3 regions of the Priestia sp. SIMBA_032 genome follow, and region 1 is predicted to be linked to each of the others. Evidence: riboswitches for the same ligand, from Rfam matches in the RefSeq annotation. Region 1 holds a riboswitch; each other region holds the start of a gene.
What was found. Region 1 has a riboswitch for cobalamin ahead of SB717_RS06030 (ribonucleoside-diphosphate reductase subunit alpha). Riboswitches for the same ligand answer to the same signal wherever they lie in the genome.

Region 1 (6,585 bases):
GATATAGTTAATCATCGTAGATGTCGCCACCATCTTTTGATTTCTCGCAAGATTATAGAAGAACGCAAATCCGCTATAGAAGAAAAGTCCTTCTAAAATAACATCATATACCATAGACTTCAAAAAGTTTTCAACCGTTGCTTCTTCGCTAAATGCTTTATATCCGTTTGTAATAAAGTCATTTCTAGCGCGAAGCTTTTCGTCTGTGCGCCAGTATTCAAATACTTCATCTTGTTTTCCTTTTGGTACAAGACTTGATAAAACATATGAATACGAATGATTATGAACCACTTCTTGCTGCGCTAAAATAATCATTAGAGCATTAATCGAAGAATCGGTTACATAATCAGCTACTTTGCTAGCATAATCTGATTGAATACTGTCCAGCAGCGCCAGCAGGCCAATAATTTTTAGAAAGCTCTCTTGTTCGTCAGCGGTTAACTGAGGGAACTGCTTAATATCTTGACCCATATTAATTTCAAACGGCGTCCAGAAATTAGCTAGCATACGCTTGTATTTAGGGAACGCCCATGAAAATCGGACGTCATCCCAGTTTAGAATATTGGAGCTCTTGCCGTTGATGATTCCTGTCGAACGGTTCGGAGCTGTTTCGTTCATTAATTCTCGTTTTAACATGCTTGTCATGAATTATTCACTCCTTTTAACTATGACAGCTTTCACATTCTTCAATGACTTCACTTGATGTTGAACGTACGTAATAGGTCGTTTTTAATTTTTCTTTCCATGCCGTCATATGAAGATCCAGTAACTCTTTTGCTCGGATATCGTTTTGTACATATAAATTGAATGAAATAGATTGATCAATATGGCGCTGGCGCTTTGCGTTTTGCTTAATGCTCCAGTGCTGATCAATTAAATAAACGGACTTATAATACCAGTTTGTTGCTGGCGATAAATCTGGTGCCGTCACTGGGATTTTATAGTTTTTCTTTTCCTCTGAATAAAACTTACGGAAAATCGGATCAATACTTGCCGTAGAACCCGCGATAATAGATGTTGATGAATTAGGTGCTACAGCCATTAAGTATCCATTTCTTATCCCATTGCTTTGAACTTCGTTACGCAGTTCATTCCATGCTTCGCTTGTGTATTCACGTGTTTCAAAATAAGCGCCTGACTCAAAATCTGAGCCTTTAAATAATGGATATGCGCCTTTTTCTTTAGCTAAGTTCATGCTTGCCTGCACGGTTAAGTAAGAAATTTGTTCATACAATTCATCGCAGTATGCTACCGCTTCATCTGTCTCCCATGCTATTTTCTTCAAGGCAAGCAAATGGTTCCAGCCAAATGTGCCCAGCCCCACCGCGCGGTATTTTTGATTCGTTAGCTTTGCTTGAAGTACCGGCAAATCATTTAGCTCAATAACATTATCAAGCATGCGTACTTGAATTGGAATTAAACGTTCAAGCACATCTTCAGTTACGGCTCTCGCTAAGTTAATAGAAGAAAGATTACATACGACAAAATCGCCCGGATTCTTTGTAATAATAATTTTTCCATCTTCCGTAATTTCCTCTGTTACTACCGTTGTACTCTGGTTTTGCGTGATTTCTGTACATAAGTTACTGCAGTAAATCATACCCGCGTGGCGGTTTTGATTAGCTCGGTTAACCGTATCACGATAGAACATATAAGGCGTTCCAGTTTCAAGCTGGGAAAGCATAATACGCTTGAAGATTTCAATAGCAGGAACTGTTTCTCTTGAAAGCTGTTCATTGTTTACACACTCAGCGTAACGAGTGCGGAACGAACCGCTGCCTTCTTCTTCATCATAAAAATCTTCTAACGAGTAGCCCATCAGCGTACGAACTTCGTGCGGATCGAATAAGTGCCAGTCTTCACGTGCTTCTACTTTTTCCATAAACAAATCTGGCAGACATACGCCAGTGAATAAATCATGCGTGCGCTGGCGTTCGTCACCATTGTTCAGACGCGCGTCTAAGAATGAAAAGATATCTTTATGCCATACGTCTAAATATACGGCAATAGCTCCTTGTCGCTGACCTAGCTGATCGACACTTACAGCCGTATTATTTAGCTGTTTCATCCATGGAATTGTTCCTGATGATACGCCTTTAAAACCTTTTATATCACTTCCTCGGCTTCTAATATGACCAAGGTAGACACCAATTCCGCCTCCATTTTTACTAAGCGTGGCCAAATCTGTATTGCTATCATAAATACCGCGTAAGCTGTCATCAATCGTGTCAATAAAGCAGCTAGATAGCTGTCCGTAGCTCTTTCCTGCGTTTGAAAGTGTTGGAGTGGCAACCGTCATATATAGACTAGAAAGCGCCCAGTACGCTTCTTTTACTAATGCTGTTCGATTTTCTTTCTTTTCTTGAGACATCAGCGTCATAGCAATGATAAGAAAACGTTCTTGCGGTAATTCGTATACGCGCTTATCATGTGATGTCGCTAAATAGCGATCTGCTAATGTCAACAATCCAATGTATGTAAATAAACGATCGCGTTCAGGAATAATGACTGAAGCAATTTCATTAATTTCTTCTTCTGTATATGTTTTTAATAGTTGTTTATTATAAATACCGATTTTTGTTAGTTCTTGAATAAGCTGATAAAAAGAACCGTACTTCTCTTTTTTATCATAACCTCGGCTGTCTGCTGCTTTTCGATATAGTTCGTTTAAGTAGACGTCTGCCGCCACGTACGTCCAATCTGGTTCTTCCATTGAAATACGCTCTAGGGCTGCCAAAATTAGTACGTTTGCAACCTTTTCGTCCGTCATATTTTCCTTTACTGTAACAGTTTGAATAACCTTTTCCTCATACAAAGAAAAATCAAGCTGCGTAAATTCTTTTTTTAATCGTTCAATATATGCAGTTAATTCATGTAGAATTGTAGGCTTTAATGTATTCACCATAAATATGGCTCCTCTCTTCACTTCAAAATAAAAAATCGCTCACCGTACCTCGGTGAGCGAATAGAACGAAGATAGAAGAAGACACTAAGTCTTTTCTCAATCCTCGCTCTACCCTCTCACCTCCCGAAGAAGATAAAACGACATAAAAAAGGCAGGTCTCCTGACTTATGCTTCTTTTTACTTTAAGGCCTTCCCATGATGTTTACTCACAGTGGATTTCCTTATTTCATCAGCATTCACAGTTGCGGGGACAGCTTTGGATTTTCACCAAATTCCCTTTTAAGTCTTTTTATCAGACACCTTTTTCACTGGAAAACACAAAATATAGTATTTTATTACCGATTCCAAAACAACATATTGTGTTATGTTATAAACACATTATATAGGACAACTTAGAAAACTATCAACCTATTTTCAAAAATAATTTTGTTTTTTACGATAAAATCCTTCGACTTTTTTCATCAAACTATTCCATCATAACATGTTTTGACACGCTTGATGGAACAATGTGCTCTTTTTAAAAAATTTGTCCTATTTTTCTACTAAACATTGACAACCTCAATAAAAAAAACCGTTTTTCATAAAAAAACGGTTTTTAATTATTTGTATTCTTTTTCAAATGCTGTGATTGTTTTGATAAACTTTTTATCAATCTCGTATCCTATCCCCGGTTTTCCCTTCACCTTTATTACTCCGGCTTCTACTTCTACTTCGGGCTTAATAATATCTTTTTCCCAATAGCGAGACGACGCAGAAATATCACCTGGTATCGTGAAAGAAGGCAATGTAGCAAGGGCGATGTTATGAGCTCGTGAAATCCCGGCTTCTAACATTCCTCCAACCCAAAGTCTTACACCATGCTGGGCGCACAAATCATGAATTTGCTTTGCTACGGACATTCCGCCAACTCGACCGATTTTCACATTGATAATCTTACAGCTTTTTTGTTCAATTGCATGACGTGCATCTTCATAGCTCACAATACTTTCATCTAAGCAAATTGGCGTCTTCATTTGCTTTTGTAACAATCGATGATCAAGGATATCATCAGAACTTAACGGCTGTTCGATCATCATTAAATTCAATTCATCTAGTTTCTTCAATGAATTACTGTCGCTTAACGTATAGGCTGAATTGGCATCAGCCATAAGAGGAATGTTTGGAAATTCATCTCGAATTTGTTTCAGTAGCTCATAGTCAGCACCCGGCTTAATTTTCACTTTAAAGCGCTTATAACCATCTTTCATGTAAGTCTTTATTTGTTCTTTCATTATGGAAATATCATTTAAGCCAACTACCACTCCAGCTTCTACAGCAGACCTTACTCCTCCAATTACTTCAGATAACGGTTTGTTTTGCCGCTTTGCATACAAATCCCATATAGCACAGTCTAAAGCTGCTTTAGCCATGTTATTTCGCTTTAGAGGTTTGAATAACTTTTGAATATCCTCTGGTTTTTGAAGCTGCTGATGAAGAAGCGAGGGAATTAAAAAATCGTCTAACATATGAAAACATGTCTGAATCGTTTCTTCCGTGTACCAAGGAGATGAAAAAGCAACTACTTCTCCCCACCCTGTAAATCCTTGTTCATCTTCTACTTCAAGTAAAATCAATTCTCGATCCTGCACTGTACCATAGCTTGTTGAAAAAGGAGAAAGAAGCTTCATGTCAATTTTATAAAGATGTACTTTTTTTATAATCATCGATTAGCTCCTTTTCTGTATGAAAGATGATAGCTTCCGGCGTATGATTTTGTTAGAAGCCGTTCGCGGCAGCTCCTCTACTCGAACGAAATACTTTGGAAGTTTGTACTTTGCTAAAAATTGTTGAATGTGTAAAGATAATTCTTCATCTGAAACGTCTTCGTTTACAACAATACATGCAGCTGGCACTTGTCCCCATTTTTCATCAGCTACTCCCGTTACACCGGCCTCTTTAACAGCGGGATGCTTCAACAAAACATTTTCAATTTCAGCTGGATATACATTTTCTCCACCTGAAATAATAAGGTCTGAACGTCTGTCTAACACATATAGAAAGCCTTCTTCATCCACTTTCCCGATATCTCCTGTATAGAACCAGCCTTGTTGAAGGGCTTTTTCAGTAGCTTCAGGTTTATTTAAATATCCTTTTGTAACATTCGGACCTTTAACAATGATTTCTCCTGCTTCGCTGGTCTCATTTCCTTTTTCATCTACAATTTTCATTGCACATGGAAATAATGGTTTACCTGCTGATCCCAGTTTTCGCAAACTATCTTCAGGTGAAAGCGTAACGAACTGTGAAGATGTTTCTGTCATTCCATACGTTTGATAAACAGGAATTTCTTTATTCACACAGGCCTCTAAAATAGTAAGCGGTGCAGGTCCTCCTCCTAAAAGCATGCATCGAAACGTATGTGGATATTTCCGTTCCCCTAACTCATCGAGCATGTTGGACAGCATGGAAGTGACAACCGAAATAATCGTTACCTCTTTGTTTTCAATCGCTTCATTTACTGCTCCTGCTTCAAACCGTTCTTCTAAAATGATTTTCATTCCGTAAAAGACGCTCCGCATTAAAATAGATAAGCCGCTAATATGAAACAAAGGAACCGCTATAAGCCAGCAGTCTTTTTCGTTTAATCCTAAATTAAGTGCTGAGCCAACGGAACTCCACCAGTGATTTCCATACGTCTGCAGCACTCCTTTTGGATGACCTGTTGTTCCGGACGTATACATAATGGTAAATGTCTCCTCGAGATTCCACGTTTTTTGAAAATCCGTTTCTGCTTCTGAAGAACTTTTTAAAGCAGGTAAAGTAAGCTGAGTAATAGAACTTTGGAATTCTCTCATTAAAAATGTTTCATCCGCAATAAGCAACGACACGTTTGCATCTGTTAGCTGATAATTAATTTCTTCGTTTGTCAAACGCGTGTTGACGAGCAGCAACCTTGCGCCAATATAAGAAACCGCATGTAAAATCTCAATAAACTCCACGCGATTTTTCATGTATAAAGCAATGGTATCGCCTTGCTTTACACCGTTAAACGAAAGCTGCTGTGCTACTTTTTGAACACGTTCATGAAGCTCTTGAAACGTAAGAGACGTTTGCGGTGTTTCTACCGCCACTCGATTTGGCGTCAAATATGCTCTTTGCATAAGCCCATTGGGAATCGTTTGGCTACTCATGAATTTCTCTCCTTTTTATACTGATTAACTAAATTAAATTGAAAAAACAGCCTGATGATAATCACCAAGCTGTTTCAGCTGTTTAAGGGAAACGTGGGAACTGTTGGAAGTCTGGATTGCGTTTTTCCTTAAATGCATCGCGACCTTCTTTTGCCTCATCGGTTGTGTAATAAAGAAGCGTTGCGTCACCCGCAAATTGCTGGATACCAGCTAAGCCATCCGTATCAGCATTAAATGCTGCTTTTAAGAAACGAAGAGCGGTTGGACTTTTTTCTAACATCTCTTCACACCATTGAATTGTTTCAGCTTCAAGCTGTTCTAATGGAACGACCGTGTTTACTAATCCCATGTCTAATGCTTCTTGAGCGTTGTACTGACGGCATAAGAACCAGATCTCACGCGCTTTCTTATGACCTACGATGCGAGCTAAATAACCAGAGCCATATCCTGCATCGAAGCTTCCAACTTTAGGACCTGTTTGTCCAAAGACTGCGTTATCCGCTGCAATTG
Region 2 (6,585 bases), on a different contig from region 1:
GTTAACGACTAAATTGGCTAGTTGGAGAGTGGCCGTTTCTTGTTCAGCAGACGATGCTGATGCAGGATGGCGAAGCCATACGCGAATGCGTGCAAAAAGCTCTTCAATTTGAAAAGGCTTTGTAATGTAGTCGTTCGCTCCTAAATCTAGTCCGCTTACCTTATCAGGAAGGGCGTCTCGAGCTGTTAATAAAATAACGGGCGTTTGATCATCATTTGCTCGAATGCGACGAAGTACTTCGAGTCCGCTCAGTTCAGGAAGCATCACATCTAAAAGCAGCAAATCCCAATCGTGTTCTTGAAACTCTGCCAATCCTTCTGATCCCGTGTAAGCCATGCCCGTTTCGTACCCTTCGTGTTCAAGCTCGAGCTGAATCAAACGAGCAATTTTGCGCTCATCTTCTACAATTAAAATTCTGCCTTTACTCAAAAAAATTCCCCCTTGTGTCTATGTATAGTTGCGTACATTATAGCACGGAGAGATTGGGGGTGTATAAATGATAAGGAAATCAATGGTTATTTACTAAATATATCAATAATAGCCCGAGAAATAATGTTCATTTTCGCAAGAAACTGATAAGATAGCTAATGACATTTAAAAATAAGAAAGGATTTCGATTATGTTATCAGCTATTAATTCAGTAGACTATACCATTTTCCATGCGGTGAATCAGTATGCCTCGCATGTGAAGTTTGTAGATTCGCTAATGGTATTCTTTGCAGATTACGCCCAGTATGTACTTATCGTTTTACTCGGCTTGTTTTTACTCATTAATAAAAACGGCAGCCGTGTTGTAGCATTTCAAGCTTTATGTGCTTGTGCCACAGGAGTCATTATCAATAAAGTGATTAGTTTATTTGCTTATCGAGATCGTCCGTTTATCTCTCACCACGTGAATCAGCTCATTGATCACGCCGCGAATTCTTCATTTCCAAGCGATCATGCTACATCTGCATTAGTTATCACTTTTACCATTTGGCTGCATTTCAAACGTTCAGGACGCATGTGGGTTTTCATGGGTGCACTTATTGCATTTTCACGCGTATGGGTTGGCGTTCACTATCCATTCGATGTGTTAACAGGAGCTATTTTAGGATGCGTGCTGGCGCTGTTTATTCATTATGTTATTTTTAATACGAAAATCATGAGAGCTATTACCAATTTGTCTATTTTTCGAAAATCAGCTTATGACAGGCAGTCTCAATATTATTAAGAAAAAGTCGCACATATGCGGCTTTTTTTATTGGGAAATTTTTAATGTATTTAATACTTGTTTTTTAAAATTAAATTGTGTACAATTAAATTACAGAAACGATAAATTAAAAACTTTTAATACAATTACTAAAAAAGAGGAGAGATTTATACATGAAAGCTTTATATGAAACAACAGTTGTTAACACAGGTGGAAGAACAGGAGAAGTTCACTCTTTAGATAACATCTTTAACTTAGACGTGGCAACACCGCCAGCGCTTGGTGGAGAAGCAACAACAGCAACAAACCCAGAGCAGCTATTTGCAGCTGGATACAGTGCTTGTTTCAACAGCGCGTTAGAATTTATGTTGAAAAAACATAACGTAGAAATCAAAAGCAGTGAAGTGAAAGCTACTGTTCAGCTGCTTCCTGATAAAGCTGATCAAGGAGTAAAAATTGGAGTAGCGCTTGAAGCTCATATCGAAGGCTTAGATTTAGAAACAGCTAAAAAATATATAGACCTAGCCCATTCATACTGCCCGTATTCAAAAGCAATCAGCGGCAACGTAGACGTAACGGTAGAAGTAGTTTAATTGCTTTAAAAAGCCCTGCTAAGCATGTAAAGCTTAGCAGGGCTTTTTTATTTGAATTTTCTCTATTCATTTGTAAGCGGTACTAGTATAATGAGGAAGAAAATGAATCATTCGCACAGTTTAGGTGCTCTTACATAGCGTAAGAGGTAACAGGGAATCGAGTGCAAATCTCGAGCGGTCCAGCCACTGTAAGCAGGGAGTTTTCTATCTTATCGTCACTCAAAATGGGGAAGGCGGTAGAAAATGATGATCTCAAGCCAGGAGACCTACCTATTCTGTACACTTGACTCTTCTAGGAAAGAGGCGGTGTATCAAGGTACGCAGTGAGCAATTGCTGTTTATTTTCATATGCCGACACATCCTCAATTTCTATAGAATTGAGGCTTTTTTACGTTTTATTTTAAAAAAAGGAGTGTAGGAAATGGAAGGTTTATCAGTTTTTTTACTTGTCTTTTTATTAGGAATCAGGCACGGATTGGATGCAGATCACTTAGCTTTTATTGATGGCCAGACCCGATATAATTGGCGAATGGGGAGCCGTTTTGCCCCGTGGGTCGGCACGCTGTTTTCACTAGGTCACGGAGGAATGGTGGCCGTCACGGCCGGGGTGCTGGGCGTGGTGATGAAGAATTTTACGTTTCCATCATATTTCGATCATTTTGCATCTTGGGTATCTATTCTCTCTCTCTTTCTGATTGGAACATTAAACACATATCATTTGCTTCGAACTAAAAATAAAGAGGAAGAGTTTCAGCTGAGCGGGTTAAAAGGGAAGTTTATTCCGAAAATAGCAAAAGGAACAACGAATCCTTTTTTAATTATTCTTGTAGGAGCGTTGTTCGCTTTAGCAGCCGAAACAGTCAGTCAAACGGCCGTGTGGTCTCTAGCTGTAGGAAACGCAGGCAAGTATACGCCGCTTTTATTAGGACTAGTATTTATGTTTGGTATGATGCTGACAGATACAATCGATTCACTGATTGTACATAAAATGGTGAATGAATCGAGTAAGTTTGGGCAATCTGCTTCCCGCTTGATGGGCTGGGTTATTGTTGTTCTCGCGTATGGTGTGTCATTCTATTTAGCATTCACTTTCTTTAACCCATGGGCCGAAGTAAACTTTGAAATGGTTGGTGTTATTCTATTTATTTTTTTAGTGTCTATGTTTGTTTTTGTGAGTGTGAAGTCGAAAGGGAAGAATATTAAAATAAATGTCAATTAGTCAAACGAAAGCTTTAATCTGTTGAAGATTGAAGCTTTTTTGTATGAATTTGTTGAAGTTTATGGCTATTTTCGGTCGGTTATGAATAAGTTAAAGTATTATCTGTATTTAAAGGATGGAAAATTGTCTGAAAACCATTATAATTAAGGATAATTTAAGATCGTTATGTGAAACGTAGAACATAGTTATACGTACAATAAATAAAAGCATTTGATGCAAGCAGCAGGGGTTTTCTAGAGGAGGAATTGATTTGAGTCAGGTAATGGTAGAACAAAGTGTATTTAGTTATTTAAAAGAACACGAACAAGAGATGCTCGAAGATCTAGTGGGATTTGTGAAAAAAGAATCACCGTCCTATAGTAAAGATTTAGTAGATCAGTGTGGAATGTATTTAACAGAGCTATTTCAAAAGCGTTTAGGGGTAGGGTATGAAATTATAGAAGAAAAAGAAGTCGGAAACCACTTAAAATTTACGATTGGAGAAGGAGAGAAGCAGCTTTTAATCATCGGTCACTTTGACACGGTATGGGAAAAGGGAAGGCTGAGTCTAAGAACAGAGGGAAACAAGCTGTATGGTCCGGGAATTTTAGATATGAAAGGCGGCATTGTGCAATCTATATGGGCGATCAAAGCGATTCAAGAGCTTGGCTTAGCGCTCGATAAAAAAATTGTGTTTTTCTGCAATTCGGATGAAGAGATTGGGTCAATTTCTTCTAAAAAATATATAGAAGAAGAAGCACAAAGAAGCGAAGCGGTGCTAGTAGCGGAACCGGCGGTGGCGGGTTCAGGTGCGTTAAAAACGTCGCGCAAAGGAGCGGGGATCTTCACCGTAAAAGTATGGGGACGAGCAGCACATGCGGGTAATCATCACAAAGAAGGAATCAATGCGATTGAAGAACTGGCGCGCCAAGTGATTTTTCTGCAGAGCTTAACTGATTATGAAAAAGGTACAACGGTGAACGTTGGGACGTTTACCGGAGGCAGCGGTACAAATGTAGTGCCGGAATATGCAGAAGCGCACGTGGATTTACGTGTTTCTACAGAAGAAGAAGCGGAGCGCATGACGGGTATTATTTTGAATTTAACACCCATTTTAAAAGGGGTTAAGCTAGAAGTAACGGGAGGCATGAACCGTCCTCCAATGGTGAAGTCTAAACAAACGGAAGAGCTATTTGAATGCGCTCAGTCAATCGCAGCCAAACTGGGAATGAAATTAGAAGAAGCAGCTGTTGGCGGGGGAAGCGACGGCAATTTTACAGCGGCCATCGGCGTTCCTACATTAGATGGATTAGGAGCATGCGGAAAAGGAATACATGCGGAGTATGAACATATTCAAATTGATACGTTGTCCGAGCGTTCTTCTTTATTTGCGAATTTGCTGCTGCAAATATAAAAAAAGCCCGCCTCAAAAGGCGGGGACTAATCTGAAAGCTTATATTGGGAGAGTATAAGCTTTCTTTTTTATTTACTGCTTTCTTCTTGAAGAGAAAAGGCAGTTTCTTTCTTTTTGAATACCACTCCATCAAGAGCAAGGAACTGGCTTCCTGCAAGAAATAAGTGAGCAGACATGGCAATTAAAGCGATATCAAACTCAAATCCGCCTACAAATCCGCTTTTAAGCTTGGCTGTGAAAATAGCGCCAAGCATAACGGCCACAAATAAAGCAGCTACAACTCTTGTTGCTAGACCAAGAATAATAAGAACCCCACCTACAAGTTCAATCGTTGCAACAATGTAGGCCATAAAACCAGGGATTCCTAAGCTATCGAAGAATCCTACTGTATTTTCAATCCCGCCTTGCCATTTTTGAAAGCCGTGTACTAAAAATGTAAAACCTAATACTAAACGAATAATAAGTGAACCAATTTCGACGTTTTTATTCACTTTACGTCCTCCTTTAAATGTATTTGAAAAACACTACATTATGTAGTGTGAAAGCCCGAAAAAAGAAATGTAGCAAGTAAATCAGAAACTTTTTCTTATTTGGATAATTTTACAACATTATGAACATCACACTACACATTGTAGTGTGATGTTTGTCCCCAGTCAAGTAAAAATATGAAATTAGATCATTTGGCATACAAAAGATTCCTGAAGAGCACTTGAAAAATCCTTTAATTATGTACAAATTAATCACTCTATTTTCATTCTTATTCTTCAGCGTGCTATACTGATGGCGGAGGTGTTACGATGCGCTTAGAAAACAAAAGAGTTATTGCGCTTGTTAGTGCAGACTTTGAAGATCTAGAACTATGGTATCCAGTGATGCGTCTTCGAGAAGAAGGAGCAGAAGTACATTTAGTTGGAGAAAAAGCAAACGAAACGTACATGGGGAAATACGGTGTTCCAGCCGTATCGGACTACGCGTTTAAAGATGTTGATCCAGCTGAATATGACGCTATTTTAGTACCTGGAGGCTGGGCGCCGGATAAGCTGCGCCGCTACCCTGAAGTAATTGAAATGGTTCGTCATATGGACGAGCAGCAAAAGCCAATCGGCCAAATCTGCCATGCAGGATGGGTATTAATTTCTGCAAAAATCTTAGATGGTCGAAACGTAACAAGTACGCCAGGAATCAAAGATGATATGGAAAACGCGGGAGCTATTTGGCATGATGAAGCAGTCGTAACCGACGGCCACATCATTTCAAGCCGCCGTCCGCCAGACCTTCCTCCTTATGCGAAAGCATTTGCTGATGTACTAGCAGAACAATAAGAAAAAAGCCGAAACCACATTGGTTTTGGCTTTTTTTATAAGATCCGCTAAAAAAAGAAATGATAAAGTAAATAAAAAAGTATCATTAAAAAAGCGAGCAGATGCATCTGCTCGCTTTTGTTCGTGTTTCTTATCAGTAACTTGCTTTTTGCAAGTGTAAAAACAAAATGATTACTTTCTTTATAAAATCCATGATTACGGTTTTTGTATGTTACGTTGTTGTTAGGGCACAATTAGCATTGATTGTGCTTGCATGGATTTCATCCATTGCCGCGGTTTGTTTTTCCACATGATCGATTAACCTAAACGACGCAAGCCCTACCTCTCTTGCATCCTTACGGCTCCGAAGCCGATCCAGTGTGAATAAGTTTTGTTCAAAGACATGTGTCGAATGCCAGTATTTTTACCTTGCATTGTACGATACATCCTTTCAAGTTACTTTCACTATGTCCAGCTCTTAAAGAAAAGCCAGAAATATAAATATAACACCTCAGTTGATCTATGTCAAATAGAAAATGTGATTTTTTCACGTGAAACAATTGCAGCTAAAACATGCTTAAGTAAAGGGATATCTTTTTTATATGGAAGAGTTTTTTGATACGATGAGTTAGAGGAATCCTAGAGGAGGATGAAAAATGAACAAAAACGAACAGTTTCGAAATGATGTATTGAGCAGTGTAGAATCATTAACATATGAGCAATTAAATCAGCAGCCAGCATCTAATACATGGAGTGTTATGCAAGTATTGGAACATTTATATTTAATGGAGCGCATGATTGTTTCACGTGTAAAGGATCAGTTAGAAAACGGTGTAGATCAGCCGACTGAAGATAAGCCGTTTCATTTAGCGGTAGACCGTTCGCGA
Region 3 (6,585 bases), on a different contig from region 1:
ACTTGCACCATTTGTACATCTGCAACCACTTGCTTGCCGCTGCGAATAGCTTTAATTCCTGCTTGAATCGCATCCGGATGAAACAGCATGCTGCGTCCAAGCTCAAAGTCTGCAGACGCATGAATTACGCGCTGAACAATTGGGTACTGTTCGTCTGTAAACGGATGAGGCCCAAGCTCTTCTGTAATCATCTCAAAACTTTTTCCTTCTATTTGCTGAGGCTGAACAGTTAACGGTTTAAATTCTGTACGAAAATCCATCTCAATCAACTCCTAGTTTGGTTTACTAAAGCATGAACCACTTCTTCAAACGTGGAATACACGGTCCCATACTCAATTTTCGGTCGCCCAATCATAATAATATCTAAGCCTAACTCTTTAGCTGCTTCTACTTTTTCATCCACAGATCCAACTTTTCCGCTTTCTTTTGTGACCATAACCGTCACTCCGTATTGCTTATACAGCGCTCGATCAAACTCTTTTGTAAACGGCCCTTGAATAGCAATAATATTTTTTTGCGGAAAGCCTAATTGCTGGCACTTTTCCATATTATCCAGCCTTGGAAGCATACGAGCCACAAGCCGTACATCTGAAAGAGGAAGCAGCTTTTCTGTAAAAACCTGCAGCGTCTTGCTGCCTGTTGTCAGCATAATAACTCCTTTTTTCTCAGCTGCTACTTCTGCTGCTTCTTCATACGTAGAAACCATCGTCATATTATCATAGGCAAAAGCCTGCGAAGCCCGCTCATAGCGTATGTAAGGAAGTGCTGTTTCAGCAGCGGCGCCGATAGCATTTTTAGATGCTTCTTCCGCAAAGGGATGGCTTGCATCCACAATAGCTTTTACACAATGTTCGGTTACAAAATCCATCATATCTTCTTTTGTGAGGCGTCCAATTTTCACTTTCACTTCTGCCCGCTGTAATTCGATTGCTGCGTTTTCGGTTACAACCGTTGCCGTAACGTCATGACCTGCTTTTTTCACTTGAACGGCTAATGCACGTGCATCGCTAGTTCCGGCTAACAATAAAATCATTTTAGCCCGCCGACCTTATCTTCATGGTGGTCGTGCTCATGATGGTGATCGTGGTGATGGTGTCCGTGATCATGGTCATGATCGTGATGGTGGTGGTGATCAATATGCTCCATAATGCCTAGGCGATATTGACACGTATCGCAGTTCATTTTCACTTCACCTTCTAATCCTTCTTCAGCACGTTCTTTTAAAATTGTCTGCAGTTTTGGATGAAAACCGAAATAGCCGGCTAGCTTAAACTCGATGTTTTCATGCTGCATTTTATACTGCTTCACCATTTCTTCCAAACGCTTAATTAGTACTCCTGTAAATAAGAAATACGGGAGAATAACCACTTTTTTAGCGCCCAGTTTTAAACATCGCTCTACCCCTTCATCAATCAGTGGAGCAGTCACGCCCATAAAAGAAGTTTCAACGATTTTATAGTTTGTTTTTTCCCAAAGAAGACGCGTAATTTTATATAAATCACTGTTTGCATCAGGATCACTTCCTCCTCGCCCTAAGACAATAACAGCCGTGTCTTCAGCTGGAGTTTCTAAATTCTCTCCTGATTCTTGTAATCTCGTTTTTAAAATTTCAAGGGCTTCTTCATGAACGCCAATGGGACGTCCGTATACGAAGTTTACGTGTGGATACTTTTCCTTAGCCTCATCTATAGCCGCCGGAATATGTATTTTAGAGTGGCCGGCAGGCAAGAGCATAATTGGAATTACAACTACATCTTGTGCTCCTTTTGCCACACATGTATCAATGCCTTGACTTACATTTGGGCGTTCAAATTCTAGAAAACACGTTTCTACTAAAATAGATGCGTCCCAATCATGCTTCATAGTCGAAATAAATTCGCGAATTTGATCGTTCCCTTCAGGATCTCTGCTTCCATGACCGACAAATAAAACTGATTTCATATAATGCCCTCCTATTTTTTAATCTCCACACGGAGCTGGTTCTATTTTTATTTTTGGTGTTATATCTTGATAGTCGAATCCGTAAACGTTCTTCACACGCTTAAAAAATTTATGAAATCGCTCATTAGGATGACCTTTTTCTTTATACTCATGGACAATGTTTTCCACTATTTCAACAATGTCATCAGGTGCTATGCCTTCCGCCACGATTTGACCTGAATGCGCATTGCGTCCAACCGTTTTAGCTCCTAAAAATAAATCAAACGCACCTTTTCTATAGACAATGCCGATATCTTCTTGAACAGCACCGTAACAGGCCATACCGCATCCATTAATACCAAGCTTCAGCTCTTTTGGCATGTCCATTCCCCCGAGGCGTTTTTGTAATTCTTCCGTATGTGGAATAGCATCGCTTTTTTCTCCGTCACAAAAATCACACGCTTTGATTGTGAACACATCTCCGACCGGAGATAGTAAAAAGGAAGCTGCTTGGAGCTTTTTAATAATCACATCTGGCTGAGTCGTTGGAATTTGCAGTTTGATTTGATGGTCAGGTGTATACTCCATCGTACCGTTTTCACCAACAACGTCTGCTAGTGTTGTCATTTGAACAGGCGTAAATTTCTTATTTGCAAGTCCTGGACTAACCGCCACTTCGAAAATAGACTGTATTGGCTGATGTACGACCGCAGAAGTAGGTTCACCTAAAATTGCTTGAAGCGCTTCTTCTGCAAGGGCTCGTGAAGTTGCTGTTTCTTCTGGTTTGGTCTGAACAGCTTCAATAGCTGAAGCTGTTTGCTTTACAGTCTCTTCTTGATCGAGAGCCCATGGTTCCGCTTCTTTTCGAAGTCGCTGATGCGGTCTTAGCGGCTGCTCCGTTTGGTTGAGGGTATATTTCCGCTGATATCCGCGCGGTGTAATCATTAAATCGTCGTAAAAGAACGTAGATGAATTCCCGACAATAACGGTAGTCAGCATGCCAATTTCATGATTTAACATGTCTTTTAAGTTGGTCATTACGACTTCTTCACGGTCACGATAAGCACTTTTCACAAGACCAACAGGCGTATCAGGAGAACGGTACTTTAATAGAATTCTCTGCGCTTCAACAATTTGTCTTGTTCGTCTTCCGCTTTTTGGGTTGTAAAAAGCCACTACAAAATCTGCTTGTGCAGCTGCTTCGATTCTTTTTTCGATTAGTTCCCAAGGCGTAAGGTGGTCACTTAAACTAATTGTACAAGCATCATGCATCACGGGCGCTCCAAGGAGGGATGCGCATGAATTAATAGCCGAAATGCCAGGAATTACTTCCAGCTCTACGCCCGTTTCTTTTTTCCAGCCTTTTTCAATCAACACTTCATACACAAGGCCTGCCATTCCATATACTCCTGCATCTCCGCTTGAAATGACAGCCACGGTTTTTCCTGCTTCAGCTTGCTTTACAGCTTCTTGTGCACGGCTTACTTCTTCGGTCATTCCCGTACTAATAATTTGCTGATTCGTTAACAGTCCTTGAATTAATTCCACATAGGTTTTGTAACCGATAATCATATCACTTTCTTGAATGGCTTCTCTTGCTCGCTGTGTAATATGTTCAAAGCTTCCCGGCCCAAATCCGATAACTAATAGTTTACCTTTCATGCTAGCTCCTCCTTTATGCGTTACTTTTTACTTTGTCAATTCCTTCTATGGAGTCACTGTTTTCCGGAGAAACGAAACCATTTTGATCATATTCATAAATAAGCGATTCCTTTATACTGCAGCCTCCTGCTAAATGTTCTTCGACAATCCGGTGAGCCACGGTTTCAGTGACCTGCTTGTACCAATCTCCTGAAGGATACACAATAGCTACAGGAGCATCTTTACATCTTCCGTTACAGCGTGTACGCGTTGTATGAACCGTTTCATCCAAATCCAGTTCCGTCACTTTATTTCGAATAGCTTGGGTGGCTTCTTCTCCACCTTTTCTCATACAGCTGCTTCCATTACAAATCAATACGTGATGTTTTGTTCCATTTAAGTTCCAAGTCGTCACACTCATTCGCTCCTTTACTAAAAAAAAGCGCCTCTATCATTGATAGAGGCGCAGAAAAATTCAAACTAAGTTTTTGCACTTCCACCTATATCCCGTAGGGTAAGCTTCGCATTAGAAAAAGGCTGGTTTCCTGACTTCGATTCATCACTTGATTACGCCTTCCCGAATACAGTGGCATATGCAATCAGCTCATCTTCACAGTGGCGGGTACCGCGCTGGCTTCACACCAGACTTCCCATTTAACGCAATGTAAACATTGCGCACCTTTTTTGCACGATATGTAGTTTTGCGACATGAGAAAAACCCGCTTCGCTAATATGCGAGCGGGTGAAACGTCAGAATAAGAGTGTACACGAATGCCACTTTAAGCCAACGTTTCCCTTCCCGCTCCCCGGAGAAATAGAAACTTCACAATAAAGACAGGTCTCCTGACTTGTGTATCATTCTACTTGAGAACCTTCCCGTGATTTTTCCACAGTGGTTATACTCGTTCGTCCACACTTACAGTTGCGGGGGCAGTACTGGTCTTTCACCAGTTTCCCTATTAAGCCTTCTTGGCATCTTTACTGTTGCTGTTTGATATATATGAACCTTTTAAACTATCAGAATAATAGAAGTAACTACCATATCATAGCGTACATTTTTTTTTATTTCAACTCTATTCTTTTCGAAGGATACAAGCATCTATAAAAAAACAAGAGCATAAAGCCAGCTCTTGTTTTTTCATTATATAGCAACTAATGTTAAATGAGGATCGTTATAATACACGACTTCTGAAAGAACTTTACAGCCATTTGTTTTGGCAAAAGCTTCTCTCGCCTGCTTTTCAGTATCAAATTCAAACATTTTCATTTCTTTTCCAGCATATACCGTCAGTACCCACATGAAAAGATTCGCCTCCGATTATTGTAGTGATCGCTATATCCACATTATGACGAAACCATTTCCTTTTGAAAACCCATTCTACAAAACTTGTCACAAGAAACTTTTAAAAATTTAAAAACATTTTAACTTCTGTAAATGAACAAAATGTACAAAAGGTTTAAGCAGTATTGTACTTTTTTAAAAAGGTGCTTTTTTAACCAACTGTTGATTCACCAGTAAAAAATATATAGTATTTATAAAAAAAAGAAGCCGGACAGCCGGCTTCTTTTTTAAGAAAGGAAAGTACAGACATCGCAATCCCGTCCTGTTCTTTCCTTTGCATAAAAATACACTAATTAAATATTCCTTTCTTAAAGCAGAACCATGTTCGACTGCACATAGTAATAGAGAAGCTTATACGTATGATTCAATGAATCTCGATGCGTTCTCTCAAACGCATGAGAAGAATCAATTCCTGGACCAATTAAGCCGTGTACGATATCGTGTCCGGCACGAATAGCAGCAGAAGCATCTGATCCGTAAAACGGATAAATATCTAATTTGTACTGAACATCATGCTGCTTAGCTAGCTCCACCAAATGTTTTCTCAAACCGTAATGATATGGTCCGCTTGAATCTTTTACACAAATAGACACGGTGTATTCATCAGTAGATTGTCCATCTCCCATAGCACCCATATCAACCGCTAAGTATTCTACTGTTTGAGGCGTAATGTTCGAATTTCCTCCGTATCCAATTTCTTCATTATTTGAAATGAGAAAATGCGTAGTGTATGGCAGTTCGATCTGTTCTTCTTGAATTGTTTTCATGAGCTGAAGCAATAAAGCTACGCTTGCTTTATCATCGAGATGACGAGATTTAATAAAACCGCTTTTTGTTATTTCTACACGAGGATCAAACGAAACAAAGTCGCCGACTTCAATTCCAAGGCTGCGAACATCTTCTGCGCTATGTACTTTTTCATCCAATCGAATTTCTATATTTTCTTGATTCCGCTCAGCTTTCCCTGCATTTTTATACACATGCACAGATGTTTGATGCATAAGGATGGTTCCTGTAAATACTTCTCCTGATGAAGTTTCAATTTCACAATATTCTCCTTCAATAGAATTGTAGCGAAACCCTCCAATCAGGTCGATTTTCAGACGTCCACTCGGTTTGATTTCTTTTACCATAGCACCTAATGTATCGACATGAGCCGTCAGCATGCGGTGGTGATCTGTATCTTTACCGGGAATAGTAGCGACTAAGCCTCCTTTTCGATTACGATACGTTTGAATATTTAGCTCTTTTACATAGTCTTCGACAAATGAAATTACCTTTTCTGTATTTCCAGAAGGACTGGGAATCGAAACAAGCTTTTTAATTAACTGAACAGTTTCCGTCATTATGACACTTCCTTTGTCTCTCATTTCTTTTATTTTACCATATGTTTCAAAAAAGATAACAGGCAGCCCCAAACAAAAAAGCCGGGCAGCTGCCCGGCTTTTTTGTTTTAAGCTATGTTTGATTTCTTTAATTCGTTTGTGTAATTTAATGATTTTTGCTTATCAAATTCACCTTCAGACTTCGACATCACAATCGCAGCTAAAGCATTTCCTACTACGTTAACTGTGGTACGCATCATATCAAGAATGCGGTCAATTCCTGCAATAAATGCCATGCCTTCAAGAGGGAAGCCCATGGATTCAAGTGTAGCAAGTACAACTACAAACGATGCCCCT

Region 2: it holds a riboswitch for cobalamin, as region 1 does, so the genes downstream of both, SB717_RS21195 (HoxN/HupN/NixA family nickel/cobalt transporter) here and SB717_RS06030 (ribonucleoside-diphosphate reductase subunit alpha) in region 1, are expected to answer to the same signal.
Region 3: it holds a riboswitch for cobalamin, as region 1 does, so the genes downstream of both, SB717_RS10165 ((2Fe-2S) ferredoxin domain-containing protein) here and SB717_RS06030 (ribonucleoside-diphosphate reductase subunit alpha) in region 1, are expected to answer to the same signal.

The regions. Positions count from the first base shown of each region.
Region 1 is NZ_JAWRXD010000002.1:14,747-21,331, reverse strand. Features, by position in the region: gene SB717_RS06035 (ribonucleotide-diphosphate reductase subunit beta) at 1-645, opposite strand, end outside; gene SB717_RS06030 (ribonucleoside-diphosphate reductase subunit alpha) at 662-2,905, opposite strand; cobalamin riboswitch at 3,039-3,224, opposite strand; gene menC (o-succinylbenzoate synthase) at 3,505-4,608, opposite strand; gene SB717_RS06020 (o-succinylbenzoate--CoA ligase) at 4,612-6,075, opposite strand; gene menB (1,4-dihydroxy-2-naphthoyl-CoA synthase) at 6,158-6,585, opposite strand, start outside.
Region 2 is NZ_JAWRXD010000007.1:55,799-62,383, forward strand. Features, by position in the region: gene SB717_RS21180 (response regulator transcription factor) at 1-429, opposite strand, end outside; gene SB717_RS21185 (undecaprenyl-diphosphatase) at 620-1,213, shown strand; gene SB717_RS21190 (organic hydroperoxide resistance protein) at 1,366-1,785, shown strand; cobalamin riboswitch at 1,891-2,073, shown strand; gene SB717_RS21195 (HoxN/HupN/NixA family nickel/cobalt transporter) at 2,207-3,004, shown strand; gene SB717_RS21200 (M20 family metallopeptidase) at 3,267-4,397, shown strand; gene SB717_RS21205 (DoxX family protein) at 4,466-4,888, opposite strand; gene SB717_RS21210 (type 1 glutamine amidotransferase domain-containing protein) at 5,195-5,719, shown strand; gene SB717_RS21215 (DinB family protein) at 6,355-6,585, shown strand, end outside.
Region 3 is NZ_JAWRXD010000003.1:7,566-14,150, reverse strand. Features, by position in the region: gene SB717_RS10185 (precorrin-8X methylmutase) at 1-260, opposite strand, end outside; gene cobK (precorrin-6A reductase) at 266-1,033, opposite strand; gene SB717_RS10175 (sirohydrochlorin chelatase) at 1,030-1,941, opposite strand; gene cobJ (precorrin-3B C(17)-methyltransferase) at 1,960-3,582, opposite strand; gene SB717_RS10165 ((2Fe-2S) ferredoxin domain-containing protein) at 3,596-3,976, opposite strand; cobalamin riboswitch at 4,080-4,259, opposite strand; cobalamin riboswitch at 4,378-4,556, opposite strand; gene SB717_RS10160 (hypothetical protein) at 4,703-4,861, opposite strand; gene SB717_RS10155 (M42 family metallopeptidase) at 5,212-6,249, opposite strand; gene SB717_RS10150 (cation:dicarboxylate symporter family transporter) at 6,357-6,585, opposite strand, start outside.